Regions from separate parts of the Corynebacterium timonense genome, predicted to be linked through region 1. Evidence: riboswitches for the same ligand, from Rfam matches in the RefSeq annotation. Region 1 holds a riboswitch; the other holds the start of a gene.

The links. A riboswitch is a leader RNA that binds a small molecule or an ion and turns the genes downstream of it on or off. The one in region 1 is predicted to bind cyclic di-AMP.
Region 2: it holds a riboswitch for cyclic di-AMP, as region 1 does, so the genes downstream of both, BLT81_RS02610 (C40 family peptidase) here and BLT81_RS07190 (resuscitation-promoting factor Rpf1 domain-containing protein) in region 1, are expected to answer to the same signal.

What each region holds. Positions count from the first base shown of each region.
Region 1 covers NZ_LT629765.1:1,519,484-1,525,356, forward strand. The annotation lists gene BLT81_RS07170 (DUF3027 domain-containing protein) at 1-33, opposite strand, end outside; gene BLT81_RS07175 (glutaminyl-peptide cyclotransferase) at 71-871, shown strand; gene BLT81_RS07180 (DUF2771 family protein) at 882-1,379, shown strand; gene BLT81_RS07185 (cold-shock protein) at 1,389-1,772, opposite strand; cyclic di-AMP (ydaO/yuaA leader) riboswitch at 2,057-2,196, shown strand; gene BLT81_RS07190 (resuscitation-promoting factor Rpf1 domain-containing protein) at 2,205-2,843, shown strand; gene BLT81_RS07195 (hypothetical protein) at 2,925-3,116, opposite strand; gene BLT81_RS07200 (helicase-associated domain-containing protein) at 3,170-5,215, shown strand; gene BLT81_RS07205 (ABC transporter ATP-binding protein) at 5,283-5,873, shown strand, end outside.
Region 2 covers NZ_LT629765.1:521,307-527,179, reverse strand. The annotation lists gene BLT81_RS02615 (C40 family peptidase) at 1-386, opposite strand, end outside; gene BLT81_RS02610 (C40 family peptidase) at 605-1,222, opposite strand; cyclic di-AMP (ydaO/yuaA leader) riboswitch at 1,232-1,408, opposite strand; gene qcrB (cytochrome bc1 complex cytochrome b subunit) at 1,753-3,369, opposite strand; gene qcrA (cytochrome bc1 complex Rieske iron-sulfur subunit) at 3,369-4,592, opposite strand; gene qcrC (cytochrome bc1 complex diheme cytochrome c subunit) at 4,589-5,437, opposite strand; gene ctaE (aa3-type cytochrome oxidase subunit III) at 5,517-5,873, opposite strand, start outside.

The DNA.
Region 1 (5,873 bases):
GGAGGAACGTGAAGATCTGGTGGAAGCAGACACTCACCCATTATGCGTGAGCTGATGCATGATGGTGGGTATGGGTCTTCGTCTTCGCATCACCAGCGCCCTCGTCGCCCTGCCCGTCGTCCTGCCGAGCGCAGCGTGCTCGTCCGAGACTGCGGAAACGGACGCGGCTGCGGAGCCGGAGCAGCTCACCGCGGTGGTCCAGGACCGTTACGACTTCGACCCCGGCAGCTTCACCCAGGGCCTCGAGGTCGCCGACGACGGGACGCTCTACGTCGGCACCGGCCAGGAGGGCGAGTCCCGGGTCTACCGGCGCACCCTCGGCGGAGAGGAGCTGGTCAGCCGCGACCTCGACCCGCAGTACTTCGGCGAGGGGATCACCCGCGCGGGGGACCACCTGTGGCAGCTGACCTGGCGCGACGGGGTCGCCATCCAGCGCGACGCGCACTCTTTGGAGGAAACGGCACGCGTCCCCGTCTACGGCGAGGGCTGGGGCCTGTGCGCCCGCCAGGGCGAACTGATCTACTCGGACGGCACCAGCTACCTGCGCCGGATGGACCCCGCGACGATGCAGGAGCGCGAGCGCTTCGAAGTCACTCGGCAGGGCACCCCCGTCACGGGGCTCAACGAGCTCGAGTGCGTGGGCGACGACGTCTACGCCAACGTCTTCCTCACCACGGACATCCTGCGCATCGACGCCGAGACGGGCGAGGTTACCGCCGTCATCGACGCCTCCGGGCTGGACAACAACGCCGCGCCCGACCCGAACAACGTCCTCAACGGCATCGCGTACATTCCGGGCACCGACGAGTTCTATCTTTCCGGCAAGCGCTGGCCGGACCTGTACAAAGTCACCTTCGAGCCCGCGGGATAGACTCACCGCCATGAGCTCAACGAAGAAGGTGCCCGCCTGGGTGCAACTGCTCGTCATCGCCGTGGGCGTCGCCGTCCTCGTCGGCGGTTTTGCTCTCTTCCTCGAGTGGCAACGCACCCGGCCCGTCACCCCGCCGGGGGAGCTGCGGGTGGAGGTTTCCAACGGCGGTTCGACGCTCTTGGTGGAGCCGTACACCGTCTGCGGCCTCGACGAGCAGTGCGACGGCGGCGAGCCGCCCACGTTCGAGCTGAACGAATCGAGCCCGGTCACCTTCAGCCTGCCCGACGACATCGCCTCCTCGAGCTGGGCGCTGCTGTCCATCTACGACGACCCCACAGCGAACGAGGAGCAGCTCTTCCAGTCCGGCGAGGCCGACACCGCCACGACGAAGGCGGTCAAGGACGGCGCGCGCCTCGTCGTCGCCGAGGTGTCCTTCCTCAGCGTGGACACCACCGCGGACGGGGAGGAACGCCCCGTCGTCGCCACCTGGTCCGTTGCCTTCGAATAGGAGCCGGGCCTAGGCGTCGAGCTCCTTCGCCACGGCGCGCAGGATCTCCGCCACCTGGCGGGCCTCCTTGCGCTCGGGGTAGCGCCCGGCGGTCAAGGCCGGCTGGACCTGAGTTTCGATGAGCGTCATGACGTCGGCAAGCATGCTGCCCAGCTCTTCGGGCTTGCGACGGTGGACGGGGCGGCGCTTCGGAGTCTCAAGCACCGCGACGCGCAACGCCTGGGGGCCTTTGCGCCCAGCTGCGAAGTCGAACTCGATGCGCTGGCCGGCGACAAGTTCGTCGACCCCGTCCGGCAGCACGGACTTGCTGATAAAGACGTCCTCGTCGCCCGGATTGGATGCAAAGCCGAAGCCCTTCTCAGCGTCGAACCATTTCACCTTTCCGATGGGCATGTGCGTCCCTCTTTCCTTACGATAAGTGCTGTAAATTCCGCCTATCATACCCGCGGCCGCGCCGGCAGCGCAGGGCCGACCACGGATGCATGTGACATAGTTCACATTTTGCGCTTCCGGGCGCGCGAGCTGCGCAAACGCCGACCCGCGCGGCCCACCGATGGCCATTCCGTGTTGGTTACGTGACTCAATCGTTACAAAGCGATAGAGTGACGGCCATGCCCACACCGGGCGACACGCTTTCCGGGGCGCACGCCGAATCCCGCCCAGCCCCGCGGAGGCGGATAAACCAGACGTTATTTTACCAGGGCGGGAGCGGGGAACCCACCGCGCTTTCGCGCACGGGGTGAAGCCGCGCACCGCGCGGCCTGGCACCTCCGCCAGAACCCGACAGCTAACTTCGCAGGCGAGAACAAGAGAGGACACGAATTCATGGGACGCCACAGCAAGCAGACCGCAACCTTCGCCGCCAAGGCGCTCGCCGGCACCGCCGCCGCAGCAGCCCTGACTGGTCTCGTCGCCCCCCAGGCCTCCGCCGCCCCCGACTCCGATTGGGACCGCCTCGCGCAGTGCGAGTCCGGCGGCAACTGGGCCATTAACACCGGCAACGGCTACCACGGTGGCCTGCAGTTCTCCGCCTCCACCTGGGCCGCGTACGGCGGCACGGAGTTCGCCCCGACCGCCAACCTGGCCACCCGCGAGCAGCAGATCGCCGTCGCCGAGCGTACCCTCGCCGGCCAGGGCTGGGGCGCATGGCCCGCCTGCTCCCGCAAGCTCGGCCTGAACTCCGCCCCGACCCCGCGCACCGTTTCCGCTGCCTCGGCTCCTGCCCCGGCCCCTGCCCCTGCCCCCGCGCCGGCCCCGAAGCAGCCGGTTGAGACCGAGGTCGACGCCCTGTACAAGCAGATCGTGTCCACGCTTGCTACGTACAACATCCACGTCCCGAACGCTGTGCACGACGCGTACAAGGCCAACCGCGACGACTACAACGCGTTCTACAACGCCAACAAGCCGCTCATCGAGGCCGCTCTCGCCGGCGACGCCGCGGGCGCGCTCGCAGCGCTGCGCTAAAAACCGCGTACTGGACAAACAGCAACCGCCGCCCCAGGAAAGCACGTCCGGGGCGGCGGTTGCTGTGTTCGGTGGGCGCGCTTAGCGGTTGATGCGCGTGGTGGGGTGCACGTACCCGGTTTCCTCGTAGGGGCGCGGAAGAATCAGATCGTCGCCGAAGGGGCTGGACGCGCCGGCGAGGGTGGAAGTGATTTCGGTAACAGGGTGGCCTGTCGGGGTGTACTCGGGCCAGGCCGGGTTCTTGCGGCCGATCTTCTCAACGTCTTTAGCCATAGGCAATATTGTCTCACGTCCGCTGCGAAAACGCACGTACACTCACCCCCATCATGGACACTCTCATCTCCTCCCTTGCCGCGCTGTCGGACCATGAGCTGCGTACCCTCATCCGCGCCCGGCCCGACGCTACGTTTCCCACCCCGCCCTCGCTGGCAGCGTTGGCGTCGCGTCTCGCCCTTCCCGCGTCGCTGGCTCGCGCGATACGCACGCTCAACGCGGCGGATATCGCGGTGTTGGAGACGCTCGCCGACCTCGGCGCCGAGCTCGAGCCGGTGGACCCGGCTGCGCTCGCCGGGCAGGCCGAGAAGGGCGTGGACGTGGACGCAAGCGTCGCGAAGCTTCGCACGCGGGCCCTCGTCTACGGCTCCGAGGGCCTACGGGTCGCCCCGGGCGCCCTCGCCGGCCTGCCCGCCGGGTGGCGCATCCTCGACCGGGCGCCCGCGGACCTGCAGGAAAAAGTGGAGGCCCTCGACCCAGACTCGCGCGACGTGCTGGACAGGCTGGCGCACGCGGGCGGGATTGGCATGATGCGCTCGCTGAACCCGACCGTGCAGGCCCTCATCGACGCAGGTCTGCTCGCCCAGCAGGGCCCCACCACCGTGCGCCTTCCCCGCCCGGTGCGCGAGGCGCTGCGCGGCGAGCGGCCGCGCGAGTACCCGCTTACCCCGCCGCCCGCCGACCCCGTCGACCAGGAAGCGGTCGACCGCGAGGCGACCGCCCAAGGCCTCGACGCAGTGCGCGAGATGCGCCAACTCGTGACGCTGCTGCTCGCCGACCCTCTGCCGCTGAACAAGGACTCCACCGTCGGCGTGCGCGCCCTCGCCACAGCCACCGCGCAGCTCGGTTTCGACCCCGCGCTCGCCGTGACCATCGGTGAGGCGGCCGGCATCATCGGCCGCGGCGACGTCGACGAGCGCCCCGCCCTCGCCGCGACGAGGGAGGGGCTCGCCTGGCTAGAGGCGCCGCTCGCGCAGCAGTGGGCGATCGTCCTCGCCGGGTGGGTCGCCTCCCCCTGGCGCATCGACCTCGATTTTCGGCTTTTCGACGCCCCCACGCGCAGCCATTCCCTCGCCGCCGCCCGGGAGACCATCCTCGAGGGCCCGCCCTCGCTGCTCTTCCGCGCCCCCGTCGCGGCGGCCGGCATGTCGGAAACGCTCATCGACTCGATTCTGCGCGAAGCGCACCACGTCGGCGCGGTGGCAGAAAATCACGCCTCCACCCCCATGCGCGCGCTCCTGACCGGCGGCGACGTCGTCGAGGCGACGCGTGCCCTCGTCCCCGCGGAGGTCACCGAGGTCATCGCCCAGGCCGACATGACGCTGCTCATCCCGGGCCCTCCCACCCCGGAGACGGCGCGCGCCGTCGAGGCCTTCGCCGACCTCGAGTCCCCCGGCCTGGCCAGCGTCTACCGCGTGTCCGAGGCCTCGCTGCGCCGCGCTCTGAGCGCCGGGTGGGGCGCCCGCGAGCTACACGAGTGGCTCACCGCGCACTGCATCGGGCAGGTCCCCCAGGCCTTAAGCTTCCTCATCGACGACGTCGCCCGCACCCACGGGGCGCTGCGCGCCGGGCAGGCGCTGAGCTACGTCCGCAGCGAGGACCCCGCCCTGCTGGCGAGGGCGGCGGGCACAGCGGCGTCGCTGCGCATGCTCGCCCCGACCGTGGCGGTGTCGGCCCTCTCCCTCACCGCACTGCTCTCCGAGCTGCGCGCGGCCGGGCTGCACCCCAGCGCCGAGGACGCATCGGGGGCGGTACTGAACATGCCGCCAGAGCCGGAGCTCGTGCGCGCCACCCCCTCGCGCCTGCCGCGGGTTCCCGCCCCGCGCGATACCGAGGAGGTGCTGCGCGCACTGCGGGCCGGCGGCGACGCCGGGGATGCACCCACCACCAGCACCGCCGACGCCATCGACGTCATCCGCGCGGCGGCACGGGCGCGGCGGCGCATCTCCTTGCGCTTCGTGGACAGCGCCGGCACCGCGAGGTCGCTCACGGTCGTGCCGCTGCGCGTTGCTGCGGGCCAGGTCGACGCGCAGGACGTCGCCAAGCGGCGTATCGTGCGCGTTCCCCTCTCCCGGGTGACGGCGGCGGAAGCGCTGTAAACAGCGCGTCCCTCACATATTTGTTAGCCTTTCCTTCGTCACTGATTCCCACACCGAAGGTCACCCCATGCCCACGCTCGTCATCGACAACCTGCACAAACGCTTCGGCGAGGTGCAGGCGCTTCGCGGGATGAGCCTCAGCGTCCGCCCCGGCGAGGTCTACGGCTTCGTCGGCTCGAACGGCGCCGGCAAGTCCACCACCATGCGCATCGCGCTCGGCGTCCTGAGCGCCGACGAGGGCGAGGTGCTTTTCGACGACTCACCCCTCGACACCACCTCCCGCCGCCGCATCGGCTACATGCCCGAGGAGCGCGGCCTGTACAACAAGGACAAGATCCTCGACCAGCTGGTGTTTTTTGCCACGCTGCACGGCCTTTCGCGCGCGGTGGCCACGAAGAACGCGACGCAGCTGCTGGAGGAGCTCGGCCTCGCCGACCGCGCCGACGACACCGTCGAGGCCCTGTCCCTCGGCAACCAGCAGCGCGTGCAGCTCGCGGCGAGCCTGGTCCACGATCCCGACATCCTCATCCTCGACGAGCCCTTCTCCGGGCTCGACCCCGTCGCCGTCGACGTCATGAGCGAGATGCTGCTCGAGCGCGCCCGCACCCACAACATCCCCGTGCTGTTTTCCTCGCACCAGCTCGACCTCGTGCAGAGG
Region 2 (5,873 bases), 1.0 Mb from region 1:
GCCTGCGGGTTTTCCGCCCCCAGGCTCGTGATGACGGTATCCGCGGTGCTCGTCCGGTTTGCCGAGGCAGCAACAGTGTCGAAGGCCTCCCGCTGGGCCTCGCGGTCCGCAACGGCCTGAGCAGCCGCGTCGCGGGTGTGCTCGACCCGCTCCCGCATCTCGCCGAGGCGCCCTTCCGCAGCGGCGATCTCGTCCTCAATGGCCTTGAGCTCTTCGCTCTTACCCGTCGCCTCCTGCGAAAGAGTGTCCATCTCCTCGATCAGGGCGTCGACCTCGTCGGCGTGGGCCGGGACGGCCAGAGCGCCTGCGACGGTAGCGCTGAGTGCGAAGGCGGACACCGTCACGCGTGCCGCGCCGCGGTGGGGTCGGAGGGAATGCTTGCCCACTAGATCCTCTTTCCACTGTGCTCGTTGAGCGTTATCAGCCCGCCGTGTCGAGCAGCTCTACGGGTCGGGCGGGTGATGCGGCCACATCTTTACAAAACCGTTACCTAAATATAGTCCATTCTCGGCGTGGGTCAAGTGGCCCGAATGACCGCTGCCCAGCAGCGAAAACACACAAACCCGCCGCACGGAAAACGAGCGGCGGGCAGCGGGGTTCGACCCTAGAAACGGAAGGCCGAGTGCACCGGCATCATGTGCAGCGGGCGCTCGCCCACCGGGGTGCCGCTGTTGAGCGCGTCGATGATCTTGCCGTTGCCGGCGTAGATGGCCACGTGGGACGCGCCGCCGTAGTAAGCAACGATGTCGCCCGGCTGCAGCTGGTCCAGGGGCACCGGAGTGCCGCCGTTGGCCTGCGCCTGCGAGGTGCGCGGGATGGACTTGCCGGCCTGCGCGTACACCCACGAGGTGAAGCCCGAGCAGTCGAAGGCGTCGGGGCCAGATGCGCCGTAGACATACGGGGAGCCGATCTTCGTACGGGCGATCTCAACAATGCGCTCACCCGTGGTCTTGACGGCGGCCACCGGGGCAGCCGGCGCTGGCGCGGTGTAGTTGGTCGTCTCCTGCTGGGCAAGCGAGGGGATCCACTCGGTCACGCCGGGGATGTTTTCGATGCCGGGGACATTTTCAATGCCCTGGACGTCCACGGAGAGGTTTGTGTTGGGAACGCGGACCTCGGCGGCGTTCGCGGCCGGTGCCAGCAGGGCCGCACCCGCGGCGACGGCGGTCGCAGTCGCGAGGTTGCGGGTCACGGTAGTGGTGGGGCGGCGGTGTTTTGCCACGTGCTGTCTCCATATCATCTCAGTCGCCTACCGGGTTAGCTGTCGGGTTAGGCCTGAGAGACGGCCTTGGCGCACTCCGCGGCGCTACAGCGCCGTCCTTGTGCCCCATTCACCCCAGGGGATGGCCACATGGGCCGTGCGGTTCCCCGGTTCCCGCCGGGCGGCGGGATTCGGCTATATGTCCTTGTGCGAATCACGACCGACTATGTCGTCGCAATGTCTCGGTAAGATTACGAAACGGATACAGGACTTGTCCAACGCGACACCCGTTATCGCGCCGTTATTTTCCGCTCGATCCCGTCGGCGCACCACTGCCGCCGGGCTGCTACCCCACCACGCAGTCGCTTACCGACGCCACAAACACCGCTTTACCAGCATAAAAAGAGCACACGGGAAGGCAATCACAGGTCACACATAAAGCGCCACCCCTCGCCCAAACAAATGAATGTGATTCCACTCACATTACGAAAAGATCACGAAAAAGCCCCTCCTCCGGAGGGGAAGGGCCTCACTGCCGAGAGGGCTGAGCGCTACGTGGCATCGCGGTCAGAGGCGTTCTTGGACTCCTCGATGGCACGCATGGTCTCGATCTCCTCGTGGTGCCGGCGGTCCTCCGCGTCGCGGACCCGCTCGCTGATGCCCAGCTCTCGCGAGCTGAACGTACCCAGGGTCTCCGAGTCGCTGTACCCGAGCTCGTTGAGCTGCTTCGGCACTCGGGCGCCAGCGTACTCGAGCGGGATCGGGTGCCCGTGCTCGTCCACCGGGCCAAGCGGCTGGTGTACCTCCACAAAGGCGCCGTTCGGGAGCTTCTTGATCACTCCGGTCTCGATACCGTGCTCGAGCACCTCGCGGTCGGAGCGCTGGAGTCCGACACAAATGCGGTAGGTGATGAAGTACGCGAGCGGCGGCAGCACGATGAGGCCAATACGGCCAAACCACGTCATGGCGTTCAGCGAAATTTCGAAGAAGTGCGCCACGTGGTCATTGCCGCCAGAGATGGTCAGCAGCAGGAAGAAGACGATACCCATGACACCCAGGCCGGTGCGAGTAGGAACGTCGCGCGGGCGCTGCAGCAGGTTGTGGTGCGCTTTGTCGCCGGTCACCTTCTGCTCGATGAAGGGGTAAGCGAACAGGAGGATGACCATAATGCCACACATCAGAGCAACCCAGAAGGCACCCGGAATGGTGTAGTTACCCAGGTAGAGCTCCCACGCGGGCATGACACGCGCGGCACCGTCCGTCCACAGCATGTACACGTCAGGCTGGGAGCCGGCGGAGACCTGTGACGGGTTGTAGGGGCCAATCGTCCAGATGCTGTTGATCGTGGTCAGGCCAGCCATGCCGGCGAGGACCGCGAAAACGATGAACATGTAGGCAATCGCCTTGACGGCAAACACCGGAAGGATGCGGACACCGACGACGTTGTTCTCGGTCCGGCCCGGGCCCGGGAACTGCGTGTGCTTCTGGAACCACACGAGCAGAAGGTGGGCCGCGACAAGCGCAAGAATGATGCCCGGCAGCACCAGCACGTGAAGGATGTAGAAGCGGTCGAGCATGAGGTCCGACGGGAAGTCGCCGCCGAAGATCGCCCAGTGCAGCCACGTGCCGACGATCGGGAGACCGACGATGATGGCCGACATAATGCGCAGGCCCACACCGGAGAGGAGGTCATCCGGCAGCGAGTAGCCGAGGAAGCCCTCGGCCATGCCGAGGAGGATCAGCGTGACGCCAATGATCCAGTTGGCCTCGCGGGGGCGGCGGAAGGCACCGGTGAAGAAGATGCGCATCATGTGGGCGAACATCGCCATCATGAACATCAGCGCCGCCCAGTGGTGCATCTGGCGGACAAACAGGCCGCCGCGCACGCCGAAGGAAATATCCAGAGTGGTCGCGTACGCGCGCGACATCTCCACGCCGTTGAGCGGGAGGTAGTCACCGTCGTAGATGACCTTGGTGATGGACGGGTCGAAGAACAGGGCGAGGTAGATGCCCGTCAGCAGCAGCACGATGAAGCTGTACAGCGCCACTTCGCCGAGCATGAAGGACCAGTGGGTCGGAAAGACCTTGTTCAGCTGGGGCCGGAGGACCCCGGAGATCGTGTACCGCGAGTCAACGTTGTCCGCGGCTTGTGCAAGTTTAGTGCTCATTAGGACTTACGCTCCCAGAATGCCGGGCCGACGGGTTCAATGAAGTTTCCGTTGGCAACGAGGTAACCGTCTTCATCAATCGTCACAGGCAGCTGCGGCAGAGCGCGGGCGGCGGGGCCGAACACCGGCTTGCCGTAGTGCAGCGCGTCGAACTGCGACTGGTGGCACGGGCACAGGATGCGGTTGGTCTGGGCCTCGTAGAGCGAGGTGGGGCAACCGATGTGCGTGCAGATCTTGGAGTAGGCGTAGTAGTCGCCGTAGTGGAACGACTCCTGGCCCTCGCGCTCGATGACCTTCTGCGCGTCTTCGGAACGCAGGCGGATAAGCATCACGGAGTTGCGCGGGCCGTGGATGGAGTGCATGTGGTTTTCGTACACGTCGCGTTCCGGGTCGTAGTCCGCGCCGTCGTTGACATCGTCCGGGTAGAGCGGGAACACCGTCTCCATCGACGCCGCCGCTAGATCCTCGGGGCGCATGCGCACGAGGCGGGACACGCCGGCGGTGGTGTAGTGCGAGCCGCCGGTGCCCTCGTGAAGTTCGGCGATCGCGCCGGTGTCGCGGCCGAGGTAGATCTTCTGCCCCTGCTCCGCGAGGGTCCAGCCGTGAGTCCACAGCGTGCCGTCACCGGCGTAGCCGAGCTCGTGGCGCGGGCGCCACGGGTCCTTGATCAGGCCGCCGAGCGGGGCCGCAATCATCAGACCGCTCAGGATCGCCGAGGTTCCCAGCAGTCCCTTAAGCGCGGTGCGGCGCCCCAGCGTCGAGGTCTGCCAAGCGTCGTTCAGCAATGCCGTCGTCGTACGGCGGTCAAGCTCGCTGGAGCGCCCATCGTGGCGGCGCTGCACCGAGATCTCTTCCGGGATGAACTTCTTGACGTACTGGACGGTCGCGATACCGAGCGAGCCGAGGCCCAGCATCGCGGTCAGGCCGAGCAGCGGGGTGTAGAGGTTGTAGACCGCCAAGCCCTCGTCGCCGTGGAAACGCGGCTCCCAGGGCCAGAACAGGTACACCCCGAGGAAGGCGATCCCGGAGATGACGGAGACGGTCAACCAGGTGGCGATGCCACGGGCGGCCGAATTCTCGCGCGGGTCGCCCTCGACCGGGTATCGCTCTTTGCGGAACGCGACGGTGACGTCGTCGAGCTCCGTGCCAAGCGCCGCCAGCTCGGCGTTGTTCATCTTGTCCAACTCAGCGTCGGTGTAGTTCTTCTTCACTTCATTGCTCATGAGCGCGATCCAATCCAGATAGCAGCGGCGGCGACCAGGGTGATGCCGATCACCCACATGGCGATGCCTTCGGAGACCGGTCCGAGACCGCCGAGCGCGTAACCCGCCGGGCTCGGCGTCTCCTTGGACGACTTGATGAAGGCGATGATGTCCTTCTTCTCATCGGCGGTGAGCTGGCGGTCCGAGAACTTCGGCATGTTCTGCGGCCCAGTCAGCATGGCCTGGTAGATCTCCTGCTCGTTGGCGGGGTCCAAGGTGGGCGCGTACTTGCCGGACGACAGAGCGCCACCGCGGCCGGTGAAGTTGTGGCAGGACGCGCAGTTGAGCCGGAACAGCTCGCCGCCGCGGGCGACGTCGGCTTCTTGGATCTGCCCGTCGTAGTTCTTCCCGCGCAGAGACTCCATGGACAACGAGCCGTCGGAGTCGTACACGAGCTCGGGGCCGCCGCCGTTCGCAGCCACGTAGGCTGCCATGGCGAGCGCCTGCGCCTCGGTGTAGCGCGGGCGCTTGCGCTCGGCCTGGGCATCGTTGGACATCATCGGCATGCGACCGGAGTTGACCTGGAAGTAGACCGCGCCTTCGCCGGTACCGATCAGGGAGGGGCCGCGGTCCTTCACGCCCTGCAGGTTCGCGCCGTGGCAGGTGATGCACGCGCTGTCGTAGAGGTCTTTGCCCTCTTGGATCAGTGCCTGCTCGTCACGCTGTGCCGTGGCCACCTGAGCGTTGGGGGCAAGCGCCGTAGCCAAAAAGCCGGCGCCAGTGAGGCCGAACGTCAGCGCGGCGGCACCGGCGACGGTGCGCCGCATCTTGCGGCGGCTCCGCGTCTTCTTTGGGGTGTTTTCCATCTTTTTCCCTTTAGCGACTCGTGAGGAATATGCGAAACAACGACTAACCGTGACACGTTAAGCGTCAGAGGCCCGCCCGTTACTGAACGAGGTAGAGCGTGATGAACACGCCCACCCAAATGACGTCGACAAAGTGCCAGTAGTAGGACGTCGCCATGGCAGCGGTCGCCTGCGCCGGGGTGAACTTCGACTTCGAGATGCGCAGAAGGACCACGCAGAACGCGATGATGCCGGCCGTCACGTGCGCCATGTGGAAGCCCGTGATGATGTAGAACATCGAGCCGTACACGCTCGCCTGCGGGGTGACCCCCGCCAGGACCATCTCGGTCCACTCAAACGCCACCAGGCCGAGGAACACGACGCCGAGCAGGATCGTGACCCCAAACCACTTGCGAAGACCGAAGACGTCACCGCGCTCCGCGGCGAACACACCGAA